One region of the Pseudoalteromonas sp. S558 genome, then DNA from elsewhere that is predicted to be linked to it. Evidence: riboswitches for the same ligand, from Rfam matches in the RefSeq annotation. Region 1 holds a riboswitch; the other holds the start of a gene.
What was found. Region 1 has a riboswitch for lysine ahead of lysC (lysine-sensitive aspartokinase 3). Riboswitches for the same ligand answer to the same signal wherever they lie in the genome.

Region 1 (12,513 bases):
AAACTCACCATTTAATAAATGATGAAGCATTTAATAAAATGAAATCCGGCGTTATGCTCATTAACACCTCACGCGGCGCATTACTAAATAGCAAAGCGTGTATTAATGCGCTAAAAACTAAAAAGCTAGGTTATTTAGGGCTCGATGTTTACGAGCAAGAATCAGAGCTGTTTTTTAAAAATCACAGCGACGAAATAAACCAAGACGATATATTCTCGCGCTTAGTGAGTTTTAAAAATGTTTTAATAACAGGTCATCAGGGCTTTTTTACGCAAGAAGCACTCACCGAAATAGCAAACATAACCCTACTTAACGCGCTTGAAGTAAGTGAGGGTAGGCCTCTAACTAATGAGGTTTTATAAAGTTCTTAGCTGTACCTAAATAACAAGCACAAAAAAGCGAAGTGCGTTTTAAACTCACTTCGCTTTATTAATCTATTTTTAGGGCTTAAATAAAACTAGCCAAACGCAACGTTTGCAAATACCAAGGTCATTAATATTGGGCAAGCAAAACGTATATATTGAGCAAACCAATAATGTACACCCGTTGTTGCTTGGTGTAATTTATTGCCACGCTGCCACATCCACCCTACTGTAATAAAGTAAAACAAGCCCATAAGCGGCAATTGGTATTGAGTAAATAGCATAATTACCAAGCCAAATAACCAGTCAAAATTTAATATAATCGCACTTGCACACACAAGCACAACGGCGCTCACTGCCCATGTAGCTTTGCTGCGGCTAACGCTGTGATTTTCGACTAAAAATGCTACCGGAATTTCGGTGGTTGAAATAGTTGACGTAACTGATGCTATCGACATTAATACAAAGAATAATAAGCCCACTAATAAGCCAATCTCGCCCATCGCACTGAATAGCTGCGGTAAAATAGCAAAAATAAGTTGTCCTTCGCCAATCAGTTTACCATCGTTAAATACTTCAACACCATTGTGCTGCGCCACGTAAATAGCAGGAATAATAAGTAACCCAGCTAAAAACGCCACACTTGTATCGAGTAAGGCAACACCGGCTGTGAGCTTTGGTAAATTAGCATCTGGCTGTAAATACGAGCCATAAATCATCATGCACCCAACACCTAGTGAGAGCGAAAAGAACGCTTGTCCCATTGCCGCAATAATTAAGTTGGGGTCGAATATTTGGCTAAAATCAGGAATTAAATACGCAGCAAAGCCTTCGCTTGCGCCATCGAGTGTTGCAATGTAGGCAATTAAACCAACAAGCAGCACAAGTAACAGCGGCATTAAACGGCGCGACCAGATTTCGATTCCCGATTTAACACCTTTTAAAATAATACTGGCGGTTAAAATAAGCATAAGCGGCGTAAACACAAAATTACGCAGCACTGAGTCACCATGTAAAAACTCGCTAGCGCCTGTAAAACCAAAAAAAGTGGTTATGGGCTCAATAGCGTACGAAAGCATCCACCCTGCTACTATTGAGTAAAAACTAAGCATAACAACTGCGCCGGCAAGGCCAATATACCCTGCTGCTGCACCGACTTTGCGATTAGTGTTTTGCCATGCATCGCCCAACGCTCTTACAGGATTAGCTTGCGCGCTATGCCCTAAATACAGTTCGGTATACAGCGCAGGGAGTGCAAGTAAAAATATGACAATAAAATAAACCAGTAAAAATGCGCCGCCACCATGATTGGCAGCTTGCGTAGGAAAACCCCAAATATTACCTAAACCGACTGCTGCGCCAGCAGCCGCTAAAACAAAACCAAGTCGGCTTTGAAACCCATCACGCACTTGTGCCATACATCTACAAATCTGTTATTATTTTGATTATTGTGAATTAAACCATATTTCATGCCAGCTGAGTAATAAAATTGCTCGTTGTATAAATAAGCACTGTTAACCGCTCATAATTACAGCGGCTCACCCACTTTAAGCATTTATGACCACACATTATTTTGAAAACACATTAAGCATTACCTCAACTCAATTGGCAAAGTTACCGTTAGCTAATCACAGTATTTTACTCTTTAATGCTAAAACACTTGAGCTTAGTGACTTTAATTTGCCTGATTGCTTAAGCTCATTTGAGTTATCAGTTATAAACCGTAGAAAAAGCCCGCAAGCTAAGCAAGAGTATTTAGCTACGCGGTTATTGTTAAAACACCTTATTAAAATAACGCAGCCGCAATATGTGCTCGTAGCGCTTAATAAAATGAGTACAGAATTTGACGAGACAAGCTCAAAACTGAAAATACACGTGGGTGATGATGTTATTAATACCTGTATTTCGCATTCGCATGGTTTAGTTGGGGTCGCGCTTAACCTTGATAAAAGTGAATTTGGTTTTGATGTTGAAAAAGTAAGCTTAAAGCGCCCATTTGAAAAACTCGCCAAGCATTTTTATCATAATGATGAAATTACACTTATCACCAAGCCCACTAATACCCAAGCCCAAGCAGATACATTTTTCAGAATTTGGACATTAAAAGAGTCACTTGCTAAGGCCACCAGCCGCCCCATTGCAAAGCTACTTAGCCCTAATGTGTTTGACGAGTTAAATAGTGCAAAGCTGAGTGCTAGCAGCAATCGCGTTGCGGTAACTAATAGTAGTGAGAGCAATGTTTGTTTTGATGTAAGTGTGGTGCATAAAAAAAGCATCGACTGGCGATGCTTTTTATTAAGTGACTTTGTTAATTAATTTTGTTAAGTTTCTTTATTAACTGATGTTACTAGGTAATTTTCCTGAATAACCGTTACTTACGCAGCAAAATCATTTTCTAATAAACGGCTATGAATAGATTGCACTACGTTATCTGACTCAGTTTGCTCTACTAAAAAGCACAAGTTGTGTTTACTCGCACCGTGACAAATTAATCGAATATTAAAGTCTTTTAGTACACTCATTAAGTTCATTTCGTGTTGGCGTAATTGAATCTCAGAGCCAATAAGTGCCACCAATGTTAGGTTATTTTCTACCGACACATGGCAAAACTCTGCAAGCTTATCTAGGCATTCTTGATCAAGCTCTGGGCGCGAGGCGTTTTGCGCGTTATCAAGGGTTATAGCTACGCTGATTTCTGAGGTGGTAACCAAATCTACCGATATATTGTATTCGCTTAATAGCGTAAATACGCGGGCTAAAAAGCCGCTTGCTAGGAGCATTTCTGGGCTTTTAAGGGTAAGCAATATTTGATTTTTGCGTTGTGTTACTGCGCGTATACCTGGTTGTTGCGACTTTTCGCGCTCAATCCATGTACCACCACGTTCTGGCTCGCGGCTCGAACCAACAAATACGTTAATGTGACTACGGCTTGCGGGTAAAATAGTTGCGGGGTGCAATACTTTTGCACCAAAGGTCGCCATTTCAGCGGCTTCGTCAAAGCTTAAGCGTGCAATTGGTGTCGCTTTTGCGCACAAACGCGGATCGGTGCTAAAAATACCCACAACGTCAGTCCAAATATGCACGCTTTTAGCATTAATTGCTTCAGCCAATAATGCAGCGCTGTAATCAGAACCACCACGCCCAAGCGTTGTGGTTTGACCGTATTCGTCACTGCCAATAAAGCCCTGAGTCACAATTACTTGAGCGTCTAATAATGGAATTAAATATTCTTTAGCGGCTTGCGCTGTGGCTGCAACATTGGGCGTTGCTTTACCAAATTGGCTATCGGTTTTAAGCACCTTGCGCACATCAAAGCGATCTGCGTTTAAACCTTGTGAACGAAGCACCTGAGCAAACAAATACGACGACAAACGCTCACCAAAGCTAAGGAGCTCGTCGTGTTGTTGATCGGTTGTTAGTGACTCTTGAGCTAATGTTTGAAATGCTTTTAGGGTTTCGTTAAAGCCAACCGCTAAATCGGCATCTAGCGATAATTCATCTAAAATAGTTTGTTGAATAGCAAGCACGCTGTTTATGTGCTCTTGGCGCTCACTTGAGGTAATACTTGATTTACACAGTGCAACTAAGTGGTTAGTTACGCCGGCACTGGCGCTCACGGTAACAATACGTACGCTTTTATCTGCAACAATAATTTCGCTACAGCGACTCATCGCTTCAAAGTTTGCAACACTGGTTCCGCCAAATTTGGCAACGATGTAATCTGATTTTGCGCTTAACTCTGTTTGAGGCACTGTTTGTGGCGCTGATTGGGTAGTCATTTAGTCTCCTTTCGCGATATCCAAATCGCAATAAAACAAGAAGAACTTGGCAAAGGAATGCTTGAAGATAAGTCCACTGCCAGAAGCTCTCCACCTATATTGGTGACAGTTTTGAGGATTCAGCCCCATAAACCGAAAAACAATGACGACGTATCATTATTTTTCTCGGCGAGTACTTCCCTTCTTAATGATCATCGGCTCTCGTCGCCTACCATTAAGTACCTAAGTATCGCACCTCTTCTGAATGTTTTATTAACCAGTGGCTAATAAAACAAAACCCCACTAAGTAGCGGGGCTTTGAAAGTTATCGTTTAGACGTCTAGCTGTCAAGCATTTAATAATTTATGAGTTAAATAAAACTGCCCATATAATACGAGCCCGCATATCCAACCGTGTAACAAATTAATAAATGCAGTGATAAACGCAAGTAGCTCATAAAGGTAAGCGCTTTAACTTTGCTCATGGCAATAATGCCCGCAGCCGAGCCAATGATCAGCATTGAACCGCCCACGCCCGTTGCATAAGTAAACGACAACCAGTGTTGTTGGCTCATTACTATATCGGCTTTTAATAAAGCAGCAGTAAGCGGTACGTTATCGACCCCTGCTGATAATATGCCCATTAAGTAGTTTGCGTACTCGGGGGCCATTACCGTGTATAGATCGGTAAATTTACTTAGCATACCAATTTCTTTTAGTGCGCCAACAAGCAGCAGTACACCAACAAAAAATAACAATGTGTCGTATTCTATATCGCGAACAAAGTCGATTATGTCTTTGTTAATGTCTTTTTTGCGCATTAAAAATTGCGCTACTAAAAACATCACTGATAAGCCAAACAAAAAGGTAAGTAAAGGCGGTACGCTGTAAATTACACTCAGGGTAAGTGTGCTCACTACGGTAGATAAAAATATAACAGCAATGGTAATGTCGGTTTTTTCTATTCGGGTTTTACCCGCACCGGCAAACTCAACACGCCCTTTCATACCGATAGACAATAGCGCAGCTAGTAGCATAACACTTGCAAGTGCTGGCGCGATAAGTAGTAGTAAATGACCTATGGTTACTTTGCCATCTAAAAATATCATCAGTGTGGTTACGTCGCCTGTTATTAGCGATACCCCACCTGAGTTAACCCCAAACACGATAAGCGTGGCATATTTAATGAGTTTTTTAGGTTCAAGTTTTAACGACATTACAACGGCTAAAGAGATAAGCGTAGCCGTTACATTATCTGAAATCGACGAAAACAAAAACGCAAAGCCACCTACCAAAAACATTAACTTTCTCTCGCTAATGCTTTTTGGCATAACACGATGAACAATATTTTCTATAAACCCCTTTGAATTTAAATACGCGACAAAGGTCATTGCAGCCATTAAAAATAGCCATAATGAGGCAATTTCTAAAATATTTTCGTTAAGGAGGTGTTGAACTGAATCGGAGCTTTGTCCGTGAAGAGGGTAGATAAAAAGAAGAATCCAGCAAAGCGTACCAAAAAATAATGTAGTTTTAGCTTTGTTGACATGGATTATATCTTCTATAACGATGAGCAAAAATGCAATCGCTATCAGGGTTAGAATAGTCGAGGAAACCATGGTAGATAAACAACCTTTGATATAGTTTTAAAGAACACGCAAAACAGAACCTTTCGCATGTGTCTGTTTTCGGCGCGGATTTTAGCACTGCCGCCGTGCAAAAACTATTATTAAATGGTCTTAAAAACGAATACTATATACAGACAAGGTTAATTAAAAACACGTAATAATGAGTATAAACTCGATACTCAATAATAAAATACTAGGATGTAGTAACGCCTTATGATCCCAGCAAAAAAGCTACTTAATACCTTAACCGAACATTGGGGTGTATTAGAGCTGTTATTTAAACGTTTTAAAATGGCTGACTTTAGCCTAAAAGACGTACAAAACGCGATTAAGCAAAAGCAGCCTACATGGTCAAACGAGCGCATTTACAAAGAAACAAATCGTTTATTGAACCAAGATATTTTAATTCCACTGGCTAAATCTTCTCAACTTGAAATAAATCGCGCCATTGCCGATTTTGCTACTTTTTTACTGCAAGAAGAACATTTAGGCTTAGCGCAAGAAATTAGCGTATTAGTCGAAGACCTAGCTCGTTTAGGTAACCGCCTAGATAACGCTGGCGAAATAGAAGACTTTGACGATTTACGCCGCTACAGCCGTATTATGGATGATCGGGTGCGTAAAATAATGAAGCTCTATACGCACAACGAAAATGCAATTTTAAACATTGTTGAACAAGCTAAATCAAATAATGCAGTGCAATCGCTGCAAAAACGTTACAAAGCGGTAATAGAAGCCTTTGACGAATACATAGAGCCAATGCTTGAAATGGTTGATATTCGTGGTGAATTTCATGCGTGTTTTACCCTCATTGAAGAGCAAATAAGTAAGCAAATACTGCACATTGAGCGCTCAGGTAAAGCGTATAACGACAAACGAATGCTGGAGCAATTACGTACCCGTATACTCGAAATGCATTTAATGGGCCGAGAAAGCTTACGTAAAAGTGCCGATATGCTTATGCCGCTGCGTGAGGAGCTACGCCGTAATAACTTAATTACTCGCCAAGCAGCCAAAGTACTTGGGCTTGTGCGCAAAAATGGCGTAGACAACATGCTAAGTGCGGTGCAGCCACATTTTGTGAGCGACGCGCAGCGATATTCACTTGGTCAGCAACGTCATATTGTGGCTTACATGGCAAGCTTGGTTGAATTTGAACACGAAGAATACCAATTGCCAGATCAACAAGACGTGCCTGCATTTGTTACGCCTAATATTCCTGACTACAACGATGTTAAAACCAGCTTTGCTAAGCGCTTTAATAAAAAACGCAAAAAGCCTCAGCCCTTGCTGCAATTTTTAGACGAAAGCTACCCAAATCTCGATGCAGACGAAATGCTATTTTTGTATCAAAAATTAGTCAGCGACAGCGATATTAAAATAATTCAAAGCGATGAAAAAGCCCGCGTAAAAATTGCCGGTCAGCACTTTTCTTTATATCCATTTAATTCAGAGCCTCAGCCAGATCCAAAGGCAGGTAAATAAACCATGACACACATAAACTTAGACGAGCTAACCCATCTACAAGCCATTAATAAAAAATTAGTAGCGGGTTACCACATTTGCGAGCAAGACAACATAATGTGGCAAGAGCTTGACCAACACATAGAAGACTACACCGCCCTATTTACCGCCCTAGGTAACGATTTAAAACGCGACAGCCGTGGTTTTTATTATTTTGGTAGCGACGAAAGCACACCAAACATGGGCAAAATATCTCGTGCTATCGCGCTCACCATTTACATTTTAATTGAGCACTACGCCAATACGGGTAAAGACCCAATGCGCGCATTGTTTGACGACGTAAACGATTTAGAGCTTATGCAAACGCTGGTACAAATTAACAAACATTTATTTGATCAGCTTGAGATATTTTCGGGATCTGATTTGCGTAAAGACGTATACCTGCGCATGGTGCGCTTAGGTTTAGCCCGTGAAGTAGAAGGCGGCTTTATGCTACAAGCGCCAATTCACCGCTATATAGATGCACTCATGGAAGTAAACGAAGAAACTTACATTACAGAGGACGAGGAATGAAAAATCTATACGGACTAAGTAAACTCGCCCTACTTAACACCGCAGGCTATGCAAAATGTGTGATCCCGCTTGATAAAAGCAGCTCTATTTGCGCGCCCAATAACACAGGTAAAAGCTCGGTTATTAACGCCCTGCAGTTCCCGCTTATTAACGATTTGCGCTTAACAGAATGGGACGGACACGATTTAGATGAAACCCGTAAGTTTTATTTTTCATCCGATCAGTCGTACATTTTACTCGAAGCGAACTTGCCTCATGGCTCGGTAGTGATTGGCGTGGCAGGACTTGGTAAAATTGCCGGTTACGCGCATCAGTACTTTTGCTATCAAGGAAAGCTTGATTTAGAGCAGTACACGCAAGGTAAAACTATTATTAAATTTACCAAGCTGTTCAACCATTTAAAATCGCTTAACTACAACCCTATCGAGCTTAAAGCACAAGAGCTCAACGCGCTACTTACTGGCGGCGCAACGCCTTTTGATGGCGACATTAACCTAAAAATGATCCCGCTTAATAATGTGCAAGACTCCTCTATTTATAAAGAAATATTTAGACGTATTCTTAACTTACACAAATTAGGCGCAAGCGACGTAAAACGCTTTATGCTACGCGTGTTTGAACGCCATATGTCGAACTCTAAAGTCGACTTTTATGAAGTATGGCGTCGCTCGTTTGATAAAGTAAACCGCTCAAAACGCGAATTAAAAGCCCTTGAGTCAATGCAAGAGCCAATAGCTGCACTTGAATCAATGCTTGAAAACCAAACAGTGCTTAAAGGTAAATTAGCGGCGTACGCGCCTAAAATTGACCAAGCACTGATTGATTTTGATACCTATCAAGAGTCGCAACTCTCTGAGCTTGCCATAGCCCTTGAAGATATAGAGCACGAAAAACACGAGTTTGAGCAAAAACAAAGCCTATACGTACAGCAATCGCGCGATATAGAGCGCAGACAAACTCAAATTGAGCAGTGGTTTTTAGATTACGATGCGCTTAAAAGCGAGTTTGAACTTGTAAATAAAGCCACGCTTAAAACCAGCCTGATTCAGTTAAAGCAAGATTACGAGTCGCTTTCGCACTCTATAACTAGCGCACAAGGGCAAAGCCTACACACGCTTGACTACCGCATTAGCGAAACACAAAAACAAATTAAGAGCCTAAAGCTGCAACTTAAAAACCTTGAGTTTAATTTGTTTACCCGTATGCGCGAAGACCTCTCGTTAAAAGAAGTAGAGGAAATATCGCGCATTTTAAACCCTGATATTCTCTCATTTGCGACCACCACTAATGGCGATATAACCATTGATGACGAAGACGCGTTTGGGGAATTTTTATCGCTGTTAAGTGAAAACGTTAAAGGCGGCGTATTAACGCTACCAGGCGCGAGCATTAAACTTAAAAAGCTCTCCCCTGTACAAATGCAAAGCGGCGAAAACAAAGAGCAATTAACCGCTCAGCTGAGCGCACTTGAGCATTCACTTAAAGAGTTTAAGCAACAACGCGATGTTGCAGCAAACGTTGCCGACAAGCAAAAAGAAAAAGACGCGTTGTACGATGAGCTTATGAGTGCAGAGAGCGCCCTAAAACGCTTAGAACAGTTTGATGTAATGCAGCAGTCGGTTGAAGCGCAAGCCATGCTAAAAGAGCAATTGTTAGCAGAGCGCGAACAAGTTGACGACTACCTACAAGATATTCAAAAAAATAGTGGTTCAATTGCCGATCGCCGCTCGTTAATTAAATCGAAACAAGAGCAAATTAATCGCCAAACTGAGCGCTTACGCCAAGTTAAGAGCGAGCGAATTGACCACACGCTTGATTTATACAGCGGGAAAGTAACCCCGTATATGATTGATATTACAATCGACTTTGATAACTTAAGCGACCTAGTACATCACTTTAATAAAGACTGCCAAGAGCTGCGTAATTTTGACATAAACGTGCGTAATACCTATTTGCATGTATATAACGCAGGTATAACTAAATTCGACAACGAAAACGACGAATATACTAAATACCAAAAGCTAATAAGCGCCTTTCATAATATTGATAACGAACGCGACGCTGTTGAACGCCAAGCACGCGTTGCGCTTACCGAAGTGGCCGCAACTATAAAAGGCTTGCGGGAAGATTTAGACCGACTTCGCCGCGAAATGAACAGCTTTAATAAAGGCATAAGCCAGCACCGTATTTCAAACCTGCAAGCATTTAAAATTAACGTCATACCGCGCAAAATGCTGGTTGAGAGTATCGATACAATTATCAGTACGTCGCATCAGTTTGATCAAGGTGACACCCTTGATTTACTTAGCCAAGAACCCTACAGCGAAAGCGCGGTAAACGAAGCGAAAGATCACTTAATTAAACTCGCCTCAGATAAAGCGGGTTTAACACTTACCGATTTATTTGATATTCGATTTGAAGTAGTTAACCGTGCAGGTGAAACAGAGCACTTTGAAAAAATAGATTCTGCGGGTTCAAACGGCACACGAATTACTATTAAGTTATTGTGTGGCATGTTGTTTATTCGTTACTTATTGAGTGACCAAGAACAAAACTTATACCGTATACCTATCTACATAGATGAAGCGGCCGACATTGACCCACAAAATCAAAAGGCAATTATAGAAACCGCACTAAGCTTTGGTTTTGTGCCTATATTTGCCTCAGTTAAGCCACAAATAAGTTGTGACTACATTGTGCCTATTCGCTCGGTAAAAGACGGTGCACAAAACTGGGTAGATGAAAAAGATTGGATTGAAGTTGAACATTAGCTAATGAATTGAGACTAATTAACATAGGTTAATTAGTCGTTCAGCCCTAACAATTAGACTAATATTTAGGACGTTTAAATAATACACATTTAAACTATGTGTGTTATTTTAAATTAATGCATTTTATTGGAGCAAACGTAATGAAAAATATACTTATTGTTGCAGCGCTAGCACTTCTTACAGCCTGTACACAAACCCCAGATTGGGATTACGATAAATCAGCTAACTTTAGTAATTTTAAAACATTTGCTTGGGTAGAAAACGCTAGCCTAACTAAAGACACAAATAACTATCAAATTAATGGCCTAATGGAAAAGCGTGTTCGCACTGCCGTTAACGCAGAATTGAGCCAAACACTAGGTATGAGTTTAGTTGATGCAGCGCAAGCTGATGTACTTGTTAACTATCATGCATCGGTAGATAAAGAGCTTGAAATAGATACCTTTAACGTAGGTTACCGCCACAACTGGGGTTACTGGGGCACTGGATTTGAGCGCGATACAACCGCGCGTGAATACGAAGTGGGTACACTGATTATTGATATTGTAGATCGTGAGTCAAACCAGCTAGTATGGCGCGGCGCAAAAGAAGGTCGATTAAAGAAAAATCAATCGCCAGAACAACGTGAAGCATCAATTAATAAAACAGTCAGCGAAATTTTAAGTAACTTCCCGCCGCAAAAGCAGCAGTAAGTTAAAATTAGTTTTTAAAAAGCTCACAATATGTGAGTTTTTTTTATGAGTGAGAAATAATATTTTGTTTTAGTAGCGTATCACTGTTAATTTGGAAAAATATTTAAAAGCAAAATTTAAATATAACGAGGGTTATGCTAAACTAGGGACAAATATTTAAAGGAATAAATAATATGTCATTAGACCCTACCTTCGCACTTAAAATTCAAAACCTATTTCCTAAGGAAGTGCTGCGTGAAATGTGCGCTTCTTTAGACTCGGATCCAGAATTTAGACACGCTGGTGTTATTTTCGAGGCCGAGAAAGATAGTATTGCAAAACTCTCAGTAAACCCTGGTAGTTTGCTTTTAAATCCAAGTAGCCATTACAATAGTAAAGTTTTAAGAGTAAGTTGCAGAGCAGATAGGAAAAATATTTATATTCGCGAATATATATTCCCTAAGCAAATGAAGGCCGTTAAAAGAATAGATAAAATCAACTCTTCACTATACGATGAATCTATAGGTGCTGGCATCTCATGTGTTGGAGCTGGCTCTGGTTGGGTATTAGTGTTCGCCGAAATGGGGGGCGGAGCTGCAAGCTTTGGCGCTACATGGGCTGCAATTCCATTAACATTGACATCGACTACCGCTGCTACTTTTCAGTGTGGTGTTGGAATCGGCCGTGTATTTAATCATTTAAGTGGTAATGCAGAGTATAATCAATGGCTTGATGCATCTCCTACTTTTTCAACTTTGATGGTTACATTAGATGTTATTCAAGTTGCCGATTTAACTAAAGCTGGTTTGGAAGCCGGCTCCTTCCTCGTTAAATTTAATCAAAATAAAGCGTTAGGACAGAATAAGTTATTAAAAATGTACAAAGGAATGACACGCGAAAATCGTAAAAAGCTTGCTGTTGAAATTTTAAAGCTCAATAACAAAAAGTTAATTAATAATCAAAAACTCCTGAAGAAAGTTTTGAGAGGTCAAACTCTTTTAGATGACGGTACCAAAGCAACTAAAGTATACACCCAGGCACAGGTTCAGAGATTAATAAGAAGCTCTTTTTACAAGGCATTTCTAACCAAAGCTTCATTAGCTACTGGAGCAGGAACAGCTGCTACGATGTACGGAAGCGTAAATGGCTTACATAATAAAATCAGAAATTCAGCAAGCTATATTATTGGCATAACTTCAGAGTGATATATGTTACCTAGATTAAAAATTAAATATTTCATTGTTATTGTCGTTTTGATTGGGTTCTGTATCGGCTTTTTTAATATTA
Region 2 (7,386 bases), on a different contig from region 1:
TTCAATATTAAAGTAACGTGCGCTGTCGGTTGCATAGGTTGGGCAGTACAAATGTTTGCTTGAAATAGGACCTGTGTGTAAATCGAGTACTATATCAGCCTGATGAGCGAGCTTTTGTAAGTTAAGCGCAATGCGTTTACCTGTATTAAGTAAATAAGCAGGGCCGTTGAGTTTGCTGTCTACTTCGTCAATAAGCGCCTGTTTGAAGTTACTTTTTAATGTGGCGTCATCATACTGAGTATGATTTTGTGCAAACTGTGTCACTAAATTTTTATTGTAGTGATACATGCGATTCCAATTAGTACCCGTAATCGGATCGAACCTACCAAGGGTAAACTCGCCAGATTTTTGATTACAACCAATTGGGTTAGCGTAGGGCACAAGGGTAATATCGCCATTAAGGTTTAAGTTTTTTAACTGCTCAAGCAGCTGAAAAATAACCGCGTTACCTTGCACTTCAGCGCCATGCATATTGGCTTGAACATAAACACTAGGTCCTGTGCCATCACCTTTTAAACGATACACCGGAATTGTAAGTGGTAAGCCGTTTGCAACTTCTCCTACTACAATGTTTTCTTGGCTGATGTGTGTTGTATTACTCATGCTTATTACCTTAAGTAGTGGCTGGCATTTTCGGCTTGGCGAACGCAGGTAAGTTTACCGTTTTGCAATGTGTACTCGCCAGCTAGCTCATGGCATAAAAAATACGGCATACTTTCGGTAAAGCCGTAAGCACCGCATTGGCTAAATACTAGCCAGTCGTGCTCATTTAAATCGCTTGGCAGGTTATGTTCACCTAAGCAATCAAGCGCTGTACAAAGCGGGCCGTATAAAGTGACTGCTTGAGTTTTAGCACTGGATTCACGCAGTAACGCAGCAGGAAAGTCTTGGCTGGTAACAGCAGGGCGTAATAAGTGATTTATGCCGCCGCTTAAAATTACTTGCTGTTGATTATAGTTTTGTTTGCGCTCTATTACTGGGTTTGCGTAATGACCACATTCGCCCACGGCATAACGACCAAGTTCCATCCATAATTCATCTACACCCGCATCATTTTTAATTTTAGCGAGCGCAGCTATTAAGTCATCCCAATCAAGTGTTGTTTCATTTTGTGTGTAGGGAATACCTAAACCACCACCTAAATCGAGAATTTTAAGGCTGATATTTAAATCGCTGGCAAGTTGGCTAAGTGGTGCAATCATTTGTGACCACAATTCGCTTAGCTTTTGTGTGCTAAGCATGTTGCCCCACTGAAAAATATGTAAGCCGTCAAATTTAAGTGCAGGGTAGTCGGCTACATTAAGTGCTTGCCACTCATCACAACCCAAACCAAATGGTGTGAGGCTGTCGCCGCCCAGTGGGTTTTTTTCACCTACAGGCCAACGTAATTGTACACGCAGTAATACTTGTAACTGTGTATTTTGCAATTGTGCTTGTTGGTTTAACCAACGTACTTGATTGAGGCTTTCTGCTACGAATATACGCACACCGCGCTCAATAAAGTGTTTAATTTGTTTAGGGCTTTTTGCTGGCCCTGTGTTGAGCACGCGCTGTGAGCTAATACCTTGTGCGAGTACTTGCTCAAGCTCACCTTTACTTGCTACGTCAAAATTAAAGCCAGCGCTGTCTAAGCTTTGAATTATTTTAGACAGTGGATTTGCTTTTACCGCGTACCACAGTTTTACATCGGTTTGCGCAACTAAACGTGCAAGATGCATGTTTAGTTGATCTAGGTCGTAAACAAAAAAAGGCGTATCAAGTTGTTGTGTAATTGTATTTACAGCGGCTTTGATAGGCGTGCTCAAAAAGCTCATTATCGTAAAACCTCTTCAAGTAATAACGATGCATCGCTTTGCTGGTCGCGGTATTTAACAATTAACGCACACGACATGCTTAAGCCTTGCTCGCGCGCCCATTCGTTTGACGCAGGGCGAGAGCCCGGTATTACAATAGCGTACTCTGGAATTGGCTCGCCTTTATTAAGCTGACGCTCGTTTACGCAGTCGTATACCGGAATAGTTGCCGATAAACGCACGCCTGGGGCAAGTACTGCGCCTTTTTTAATGACTACGCCTTCAACAAGAATACAGCCTGCACCAATAAAGGCATCGTCTTCAACAACGACTGGGCTTGCACCAATTGGCTCAAGTACACCACCAAGCTGTACTGCAGCACTTAAATGTACGTTTTTACCTACTTGTGCACACGAGCCCACTAGTGCGTGGCTATCTACCATTGTGCCTTCGTCGATGTATGCACCAATGTTTACATACGCTGGTGGCATAATAATGGTGCCTTTAGCCACGTAAGCGCCACGGCGAACACTCGAGCCACCCGGCACCATGCGCACGCCATCGTCAGTACTAAACTCTTGTGGAGCTAAGTTGTGTTTATCAACAAAGCCGCCTGCAAACTCAGTATTAGTGCCATTTTTAAAGGCTTCTAAAATGCCTTGCTTTACTTCTACATTAGCTTGCCATTGGCCGCTTTCGTTTTGTGATGCTGCGCGTACTGCGCCCGATTCTAAATTATTTAATAGTTCTAACCAGCTCATTATAAAAACCTGTATTTAATGCCAAGATAAAATAGTGTTGTTTGCAGTTGTGATGCAATCGGTTTGAGTTAACTCAAGATGTGTTAAAGGTGGACGAAGTTGCGGGCTGCTTAAGCGGCCCTGCAAATGCATCAATACCTTTACGGGAATAGGGTTTGCGACAGCAAATAGGCTATTAATGGCACTAGTCCATTGAGCAAATAAATTAGGATATTGACCACTTAAGCTGCGTTTAACAAACTCGTGAGTTTGTGCGGGCCATGCGTTTGCAGCTACCGACACTAAACCTTTTGCACCAGCTTGGGCAAAATAAGGCATTAGCGCATCGTCGCCACTAAATAAGGCTAAATTAGGCGCGGCTTGGCGATAAGCCTCAAACTGAGCAATATTGCCACTGGCTTCTTTTAACGCCCATAATTTTTTATGATTTTGTAAGTTAGTCACTGTTTGAACAGGAATACTGACACCACTGCGGCCCGGTACGTTATAAAGCATACACGGATGAGCACTTGCATCGAGTAGGCTTTCAAACCAATGAGTTTGACCTACAGCGCCGGGCTTTGCATAAAGCGGTGAGCCCAGTAAAAAGCTATGAATTGGGAGTGTATTACAGTAGTTAACCCACTCAATTTGTTGCTTTAAGTTACTACCGCCCACGGCAACCATAAGTGGTACACTTGGTTTTAGCTGGCATACGTGTTCAACAATGGCTTGTTGCTCGTTAAGCGTTAGTGCCAAACCTTCGCCCGTACTGCCAAGTAGTAAAATACCGTTATGTGCCGCTTCTTGATCGCTAACCAGTTTAGTTAACGTGTTGTAGTCAACATCGCCGTGTTGATCTAATGGCGTAACGAGCGCGGTCCATAATTTGTAGTCGTTTATATTGAAGTTATTGGTCATCTCTCACGAACTTATAAGTTATTCGAAGAGTTAAAAAGCTTTATGGAAGGAGCCGCATTAACCTCGTTCGAACTAATAATTCGAAGAGCGAATGGGCTTAAAATAATAGGGCGCATGGCCTTAATATTTAAGACCAGAAGCTCTCCACCAAACTAATAAGCTGCTTGTTATAAGCAGCTATTGGTGACAGTCGCTAGGGTTCAACCTAGTCGCCCGAAATAAACACCTCGCAAAAGTGATTACTTCTCGGCGTTAATTCCCCTCACGTATGCTCACTGGAGTTTGCGCTCCTAACATACGCTACCTGAATAACGCACCTCTTCTAGCCCTTTGCACCTGTTTGAAGAGTAAAACTTACAAACCTGTGCAATTTAAATAGGGTAATTGCAGCGATTAAAGCATTTTAGCCGTCTGGGTGTCAAGCGGCTAAATATAGATTAATTCATCGATAATGGGAGTGGTTACGTATTGGCTGCTTTTCTCGTACACTAGCAACATAAGTAGTGAGGTATTTAATTAGTATGGAAAAATTTAGCGATATTTATAAGCGAGCGGTAGAGCGAAAAGGCTCTGAAAAAATGCTTAAGTTATTACTTGCAAAACCGCTATCTAAAAAACAACTAAGCACGTTAAGTGACGACGATTGGCTGGAAGAATTTACTCGAAAAGTATTTCAAAGTGGCTTTTATTGGTCAGTCATTAATAATAAGTGGTCGGGATTTAGAGAGGTTTTTTGGGATTTTAGCGTCGATAAGGTATTAATGATGCCCCCCGATATGCTGGAACAAAAAGCAACGGATGAGCGTATTGTTCGTAACTATAAAAAAGTAAAAACAATTACTGAAAATGCTTACATGATCCACGAAATAGCACAAGAACATGGCAGTTTTAGCCAGTTTGTCGCTAATTGTCCAGCAGACGATATTATTGGTTTATGGGCGTATTTAAAAAAGCATGGCGCGCGTTTAGGCGGAAATACAGGGCCTTATGCGCTACGAGCTCTTGGTAAAGATACTTTTTTACTATCACGCGATGTAGAGAATTATTTGCGTGCCCATAAAATTATAGACGGCGGCTTACAAACTAAAAAGTCACTGAGTGCAGCCCAAGCCTTTTTTAATGAAATGCAAAAGCAAAGTGGCTTAAGTATGCAAGAGTTAAGCTTAATTGTGGCCTATGGTGTAGGCGATAACCGTGTTGGTATAAGCCAGCAATAATAGGAATTACCATGAAATTAGTGCCAAGATATACGCAAATAGCCGAAAACTTTGCGATAGAAGATTTCCCTGCAAGTGTCGCCTCTCCTCAGTTATTGCTGTGGAATGAGAGCTTAGCAAAAGAGTTTAATATTAACGTTACTGCTGATTTGCGTGCCAGCACTTTTAGCGGTAACGAAAAACAGGCTATTCCTGCAGTAGCACTTGGTTACTCTGGGCACCAATTTGGACATTTTTCACCACGTTTAGGCGATGGGCGAGCGCATTTACTGGGCGCTATTAATGATGATAAAAATCAGCTGTGGGATATTCAATTAAAAGGCTCTGGTGCTACTCCTTACTCAAGAGGGGGTGATGGGCGTTGTGCACTTGGTCCTGCTATTCGTGAATACGTAATGAGCGAGGCAATGCATGCACTAGGCATTAAAACCACACGCTGCTTAGCGGTTGTTGGTAGTGGCGAAACGGTTTATCGTAATCCGCCACAAGCAGGCGCCATAGTTACTCGTTTAGCGACGAGCCATATTCGTGTTGGCTCGTTTCAATATTTAGCGACGCAAGGCGATGTTGAAGGACTTAAAAATTTAGCTGATTTAGCTATAGAGCGACATTACCCAGAAATAACTGGTACAGGATCGCAGCGCTATTTAGCATTTTTAGGCGCTGTGATTAAAAACCAAGTTAAGCTAGTTGTGAGCTGGATGCGTGTTGGCTTTATACATGGGGTTATGAATACCGATAATACGTTAGTGAGTGGAGAAACCATTGATTACGGCCCGTGTGCCATGATGAATAGCTTTGATTTTGATACTGTATTTAGCTCTATCGACAAACAAGGTCGCTATGCATTTGGTAATCAGCCAAATATGGCTAACTGGAATTGCGCCCGCTTAGCAGAGAGCTTAATACCACTAATTCATGACGATGATGAACAAGCGGTTTCATTAATGACGCCACATATTAATAGCTTTGCTGAGCAGTTTAATACTGAATTTACAGCAATGTGGGCACAAAAATTAGGGTTGGCAAAAGCAGATATTGACGACAGTGATTTGATTGGTGAGCTATTAAAATTATTAAAGGACCATCAATTAGATTACACCAATACCTTTGATGCATTAACTGAATCATTGAAATATAAAGCGACAGTGCCAGGCGTGCTAGCACAGTGGGCTATAAAGTGGCATCACCGCACTGATGAAAATAGCTATCAAACAATGCGCCAAGCTAATCCTAGAGCCATTCCACGAAATCACATTATCGAAAAAATAATTACCGAGTATAATGAATTTGGCTCAAGTGATGTGTTAAATCGCTTTACGAAAGTGATAAATAACCCATATTTAGAGAGTGAGGAATTATTAGAATTTCAGGCTGTGCCAGAGAGTGATAATGGTTATCGCACCTTTTGTGGTACTTAATCATTGATTGCAAATGTAATTGCATGATTATAAAGAGCCATTTTTAATCGTAAATACGCCATCGCTAGGGTAAGCCATGTTCAAGTGGTATTATCCGATGCAATTAAAATAACCTTTGTTTTCGTTAAGTATCGATTAACAAAGGTTAAGGTAGTCTGTACAAAACTGGTTGAGCTAGAGTTCATTAGCTACAATTTATTAGTTGTTAAAAAATGGGAACAAAACAATGAAATTAAAATCACTTGCAATCGCAATTGCGCTAGCTGCAACTAGTGCATCTACATTTGCTGCAGATAAAGAAGAAGGCTTTTACATTGGTGCATTCGGTGATTACTACGATGCTTCATGGGAAAATATCCGTGCTCAAGCTGGCCTTGATATCAATGAATCGACTGGTTGGGGTGCCGAAGTAGGTTACCGTTTCAGTGATTACTGGAGTGCACGAATTGAATATGCAGACATGGATTTTAACGCTTTTGATAAAGTAAATGGTAACCGTAACAATGTTGACGGTGAGCGTTACGGCATTGACGGTTTGTACCACTTTAATGGCGGTCCTTTTTACGGTTTATTCGGTATTAAAGAAATTGACGTTGTTAAAGATAATACGTTTTTAAATGCAGGTGTTGGTTACCAACATTTCATCACAGACGGCTTGTTTGTAAATGCAGAAACAGCCGTTTATCAAGGTCTTGATAAAGGTTATACAGATTTAGGCGCTAAAATTGGTATTAACTACTTATTTGGCCAAAACTCTGCACCTGCTGAGCCTGTTAAACCGGCACCAGAACCTGTAGTTGTTGAAGCACCAGTTGCAACTCCTGCTGATAGCGACAATGATGGTGTTGTTAATGCAGATGATAAATGTGCAAACACACCAATGACAGATGCAGTTGATAGCGATGGATGTACTTTGTATGAAGAAGCTAAAGTAACAACTAGCTTATTAGTTACATTCCCACATGACTCTGCGATGGTTAAGCAACAATATTTTGACGACATTGCTGCGGTATCAAAGTTTTTGAAAGAGCATACAGAGACAACAGTATTACTTGAAGGTCATGCTTCAGCTGTTGGTGACGCAAGTTACAACAAAAAACTATCTAAAAAGCGTGCAGATGATGTTGCTGATGAGTTAGTTAAAGATGGTATTTCAAGAGATCGTATTAGTACTGTAGGCTACGGCGAAGAACGTCTTAAAAATACAGCTAATACTAAAGCTGCACACGCAGAAAACCGTCGTGTTGAAGCTCATGTATCAACTGTTGAGCGCGTAAAAGTTAAGCGTTAATAG

Region 2: another riboswitch for lysine. It lies ahead of dapA (4-hydroxy-tetrahydrodipicolinate synthase); the one in region 1 lies ahead of lysC (lysine-sensitive aspartokinase 3).

The regions. Positions count from the first base shown of each region.
Region 1 covers NZ_PNDU01000140.1:17,304-29,816, forward strand. Annotated here, with positions in the region: gene CWB66_RS11145 (2-hydroxyacid dehydrogenase) at 1-362, shown strand, start outside; gene CWB66_RS11150 (sodium-dependent transporter) at 458-1,780, opposite strand; gene CWB66_RS11155 (4'-phosphopantetheinyl transferase family protein) at 1,920-2,678, shown strand; gene lysC (lysine-sensitive aspartokinase 3) at 2,738-4,141, opposite strand; lysine riboswitch at 4,217-4,389, opposite strand; gene nhaD (sodium:proton antiporter NhaD) at 4,491-5,738, opposite strand; gene CWB66_RS11170 (MksB family condensin complex protein) at 5,961-7,232, shown strand; gene CWB66_RS11175 (condensin complex protein MksE) at 7,236-7,784, shown strand; gene CWB66_RS11180 (Mks condensin complex protein MksF) at 7,781-10,555, shown strand; gene CWB66_RS11185 (DUF4136 domain-containing protein) at 10,696-11,247, shown strand; gene CWB66_RS11190 (hypothetical protein) at 11,421-12,431, shown strand; gene CWB66_RS11195 (formylglycine-generating enzyme family protein) at 12,435-12,513, shown strand, end outside.
Region 2 covers NZ_PNDU01000132.1:711-8,096, forward strand. Annotated here, with positions in the region: gene CWB66_RS10455 (succinylglutamate desuccinylase/aspartoacylase family protein) at 1-603, opposite strand, end outside; gene CWB66_RS10460 (PLP-dependent decarboxylase) at 609-1,814, opposite strand; gene CWB66_RS10465 (2,3,4,5-tetrahydropyridine-2,6-dicarboxylate N-succinyltransferase) at 1,814-2,554, opposite strand; gene dapA (4-hydroxy-tetrahydrodipicolinate synthase) at 2,570-3,454, opposite strand; lysine riboswitch at 3,584-3,784, opposite strand; gene CWB66_RS10475 (DNA-3-methyladenine glycosylase I) at 3,976-4,671, shown strand; gene CWB66_RS10480 (protein adenylyltransferase SelO) at 4,683-6,092, shown strand; gene CWB66_RS10485 (OmpA family protein) at 6,319-7,383, shown strand.